One region of the Streptomyces sp. NBC_01454 genome, then DNA from elsewhere that is predicted to be linked to it. Evidence: riboswitches for the same ligand, from Rfam matches in the RefSeq annotation. Region 1 holds a riboswitch; the other holds the start of a gene.
The links. Region 1 has a riboswitch for S-adenosylmethionine ahead of thrC (threonine synthase). Riboswitches for the same ligand answer to the same signal wherever they lie in the genome.
Positions count from the first base shown of each region.

Region 2: it holds a riboswitch for S-adenosylmethionine, as region 1 does, so the genes downstream of both, OIU81_RS27060 (aminotransferase class V-fold PLP-dependent enzyme) here and thrC (threonine synthase) in region 1, are expected to answer to the same signal.

Region 1 covers NZ_CP109460.1:3,340,022-3,342,408, forward strand. The annotation lists gene OIU81_RS14515 (MoaD/ThiS family protein) at 1-104, opposite strand, end outside; gene thrC (threonine synthase) at 181-1,464, opposite strand; SAM riboswitch class I at 1,482-1,644, opposite strand; gene OIU81_RS14525 (glucosyl-3-phosphoglycerate synthase) at 1,814-2,387, shown strand, end outside.
Region 2 covers NZ_CP109460.1:6,116,799-6,119,185, reverse strand. The annotation lists gene OIU81_RS27060 (aminotransferase class V-fold PLP-dependent enzyme) at 1-952, opposite strand, end outside; SAM riboswitch class IV at 1,123-1,240, opposite strand; gene trpD (anthranilate phosphoribosyltransferase) at 1,332-2,387, opposite strand, start outside.

The sequences.
Region 1 (2,387 bases):
AGGTCCGTGATCACCTCGGAGAGGGTCGCGCCCTCGGCGGGGACCTCGGCCTGGCCGTCGGTGTAGGTGCGGAGGATGGTGGGGATGCGGACCTTGACGCTCATGGTTCTGCCTTCCGGTGGTGCGGTGTACGAGTGCGTGGCTGGGGCGCGGTGCCCGTCCGGGGACGGGCCGGCGGCCTCAGCCGGCCAGGCCTGCCGCGCGGAACGCTTCCAGGTCCGGGCGGATCGTGGCCGTGGGACCGGACGTCGGCGCGACCGCGTCCAGGGTCTTGAGGCCGTCACCGGTGTTGAGGACGACGGTGGTCAGGGACGGGTCGAGCAGACCCTCCTCGATCAACTTCTTGGTCACGCCGACGGTCACGCCGCCCGCGGTCTCCGCGAAGATCCCCTCCGTACGGGCCAGCAGCTTGATCGCGTCGACGACCTGCTCGTCGTTGACGTCGTCGACCGCGCCGCCCGTACGCCGGGCGATGTCGAGCACATACGGACCGTCCGCCGGGTTGCCGATCGCCAGCGACTTGGCGATGGTCTTCGGCTTCTGCGGGCGCACCACGTCGTGCCCGGCCTTGAAGGCCGTGGACACCGGCGAGCAGCCCTCCGCCTGTGCGCCGAAGATCTTGTAGGGCTTGTCCTCGACCAGGCCGAGGGCGATCAGCTCCTTGAGCCCCTTGTCGATCTTCGTCAGCTGCGAGCCGGACGCGATCGGGATGACGATCTGGTCCGGGAGCCGCCAGCCGAGCTGCTCGCAGATCTCGTACGCGAGGGTCTTGGAACCCTCTCCGTAGTACGGACGCAGATTGACGTTGACGAAGCCCCAGCCCTCGCCCAGCGGGTCGCCGATGAGCTCCGAGCAGAAGCGGTTGACGTCGTCGTAGTTGCCCTCGATGCCGACCAGGTCGCCGCCGTAGACCGCGGCCATGACGACCTTGCCGGCCTCAAGGTCGTGCGGGATGAAGACGCAGGACTCGAAACCGGCGCGGCGCGCCGCGGCACCGACCGCACCGGCGAGGTTGCCGGTGGAGGAGCAGGACAGGGTGGTGAAGCCGAAGGCACGGGCGGCCTCGACGGCGATCGCCACGACGCGGTCCTTGAAGGAGTGCGTCGGGTTGCCGGAGTCGTCCTTGACGTACAGCCCGCCGGTGACGCCCAGCTCGGCGGCGAGCCGGTCGGCCTTCACGAGCTTGGTGAAGCCGGGGTTGAGGTTGGGCTTGTCGGCCACGTCGGAGGGGACGGGCAGCAGCGGGGCGTAGCGCCAGATGTTGTCCGGCCCGGCCTCGATCTGCTTCCGCAGGCCCTCGGGGTCGCCGCTCGGCAGGTCGTAGGCGACTTCGAGCGGCCCGAAACATTCCTGGCACGCGAAGATCGGGCCGAGCGCGAAACGCTGTCCGCACTCGCGGCAGGACAATGCCGCGGCGGGGCCCAGAGCGACGGTGGGGGTGTTTTCGGTGACTTGCACAGCCATGGAGGCGAGGCCCTTTCTCCTCATCTTCCTCGCGGCGAATCTCGCCACGAGACGGATTTGGCACCTTCCCAAGCCGGGAGCCTCGCGCGCGGGACGAAATCGAGCGTCCTTGCGGCAAGACCGGCTGGAGGGTTGCCGGGGCTTCAACGGGCCGTATCCCTCTGCCCCTCTGGATGAGCGGTATGGCGCTGGGCCGAAACCCAGGCGTTTGTGGCGCGGACCCCGACATGCGACGGTCATCCGCGTTGTTCAAGACTGTAACCGACGGCACTGACTGTTGAGATAGTCGTCCGAACCGCGAGATGGATCACACAGGCCGCCCTCCGGCGGCGACCGAGGAGTCGTAGACGTGCTGGAAGAGGTGGAGCGCTGGCTGGGCGCCCGTTCCTGGTCCGCCGCGGATCGCCCGCTGGGGCAGCTGCTGGAGGCCAAGCGCCAGACGGGCCGGACGGTCAGTGTCGTGCTGCCCGCGCTCGACGAGGAGGCCACGGTCGGCGCGATCGTGACGACCATCCGTGGCGCGCTGATGACCGACGCGCTGCCGCTGGTCGACGAGCTGGTGGTGCTGGACTCCGGCTCCACCGACCGCACCGCCGAGGTCGCGGCGGCGGCCGGCGCCCGGGTGGTGCACCGCGACAGCGTCCTGCCGCGACTGCCCGCCCTCCCCGGCAAGGGCGAGGTGCTGTGGCGCTCCCTCCTGGCCACCACCGGCGACATCATCTGCTTCATCGACGCCGACCTGCGCGAATTCTCCGCCACCTTCGTCTCCGGGATCGTCGGACCGCTGCTGACCGACCCGGACATCCAGTTCGTCAAGGCGATGTACGACCGGCCGCTGGAGACCGGCCCCCACCGCACCGGCACGGGCCAGGGCGGCCGGGTCACCGAACTGGTCGCCCGCCCGCTCCTCAACCTCCACTGGC
Region 2 (2,387 bases), 2.8 Mb from region 1:
TCAACGCCTGGCAGGCGGAGGCGATCGCATAGGCGCCGATGACGTTCGGCGAGCCGGCCTCGTGGCGGGCCGCAGTGGTGTGCCACTCGACGTCCACCCCGCCGGCCCCTTCCCCGCTCACGCGTCGCGTGACCTTGCGGCTGGCGCCGCCGCCGGCGAGGTAGGGCGCGGCGTCGCGCAGCCAGTCCGCCCGGCCGGCCAGCACCCCGCAGCCGAACGGCGCGTACAGCTTGTGCCCGGAGAACGCGACCCAGTCGACGTCCAGTTCGGCGAGGTCCACGGGGTGGTGCGGGACGAGCTGCGCCGCGTCGAGCACGATCCGCGCGCCGTGCGCATGCGCGGCGGCCGCCAGCTCCCGCACCGGCCACAGCTCACCGGTCACGTTCGACGCCCCGGTCACACAGACCAGCGCCGGCCCGTACGGCTCCCCCCCGGCCACCGCTGGGGATGCCGCCAGCTCCGCCAGCGCCTTCTCCAGGCCCTCCACCGCCTGCTGCGGGGTGCGCGGGGCGCTCAGATAGGTCACCGCGACATCGGCGCGCTGCTCCCACGGCAGCAGCGAGGCGTGGTGCTCGGTCTCGAAGACGAACACCCGGGTGCCCTGCGGCAGGGCGGCGGCGAGCAGGTTCAGCGAGTCGGTGGTCGAGCGGGTGAACACCACCTGGTCGTCGGCGCGGCAGCCGAGGAATTCCGCGACCGTCCGGCGGCTGTTCTCGAACAGGTCGGTGGACAGCTGCGAGAGGTATCCGGCGCCGCGGTGCACGCTGCCGTAGTAGGGGGCGTAGGCCGCCACGTCGTCCCAGACCCGCTGCAGCGCGGGGGCGCTGGCGGCGTAGTCCAGCGCGGCGTAATCGACCTCGCCGCCGGTCACGAGCGGGACGCGGACATCCCGTCCGAGAACCGGCAGCGGGGGACAAACGGAACGGTCGGCGGCAACGGCGGCAACAGACATGGCGAACTCCCGTAAGAGGTAAGCGAATTCGCTGCGGGCAGGCGCGCGGAAGCAGCCGTCGGGGCACCGCAGCGGAAAGGAAAAAGGGATGCGGAGAAGGGGCCGTCGAGCCCTATCGCATTCGCTGATTCACGGAAGTTCTCCCTCGAGGACCAGGATCCCTGGCGAGGGATCCGCGCTTGCCGCAGACCTCGCTGCCTGCGGCCTGGTCATCACCCGGGGCACCCCGCCACGGAAGGAGGGTTGCCGGACAGCGGGCCGGGGCCTGTGTCGCTGTCACTCGTGACCTGCGCAGAATCATGCCATACCGCCGGTGCGGCGCAAGGCCCGGTCCATATGACGGAACGGGCCTTGCGGCACACCCTGTGTGACCGTGCGCTCAGGCGTTGCTGGCCGCCACCCAGCGCTCCAGCGCCCGCTTGGCCGCCCCGGAGTCGATCGAGGCGGCGGCGGTGTCGAGCGCGGACCGGATCTGCTGCGCCAGCGGGGCGTGAGTGGGCTCCAGGGCGACCAGCGCCGCCGCGGAGTTCAGCAGCACCGCCTCGCGCACCGGCCCGGTCTCCCCGTCCAGCAGCCGGCGCGCCACCTCCGCGTTGTACGAGGCGTCCGCGCCGCGCAGGGCCTCCACCGGCACCAGCTCGATCCCCACGTCCCGCGGGTCGAAGGCCTCCTCGCGGACCGTGCCGTCCCGGACGATCCACACCCGTGAGGTCGCGGTCGTGGTCAGCTCGTCCATGCCGTCGTCGCCGCGGAACACCAGCGCCGAGGAGCCGCGCTCGGCGAGCACCCCGGCCAGGATGGGCGCCATCCGGGCGTCCGCGACACCGGTCGCCTGCGCGCGGACCTTCGCGGGGTTGGTCAGCGGGCCCAGCACATTGAACGTGGTGCGGATGCCGAGCTGGCTGCGGGCGTTGGCGACGTGCCGCAGCGCGGGGTGGAACTTCACCGCGAAGCAGAAGGTGATCCCCGCTTCCTCGGCGACCTCGACGACCCGCCGCGGGGTGAGATCGAGATTGACGCCCAGCTTCTCCAGGACGTCGGAGGCGCCGCTGGCCGAGGACGCGGCGCGGTTGCCGTGCTTGACGACCTTGGCGCCGGTGCCGGCCACCACGATCGAGGACATCGTGGAGATGTTGACGGTCTTGGCGCCGTCCCCGCCGGTGCCGACGATGTCCACGCTCGGGCCGGGCACGTCGATCAGCCGGGCGTGCTCGTACATCGTCCGGACCAGGCCGGAGATCTCCGCGACGGTCTCACCCTTGGCCCGCAGCGCCACCGCGAACCCGGCGATCTGGGCGTCGCCGGCCTCGCCCCGCATGATCTTGTCCATCGCCCACGCGGTGTCGTCCGCGGTGAGGTCACGGCCGTCGAGCAGGGCGTTGAGGAGGCCCGGCCAGGTGTGAGCCGCCACGCTGTCGCCGCCGAAGGGGGTCGC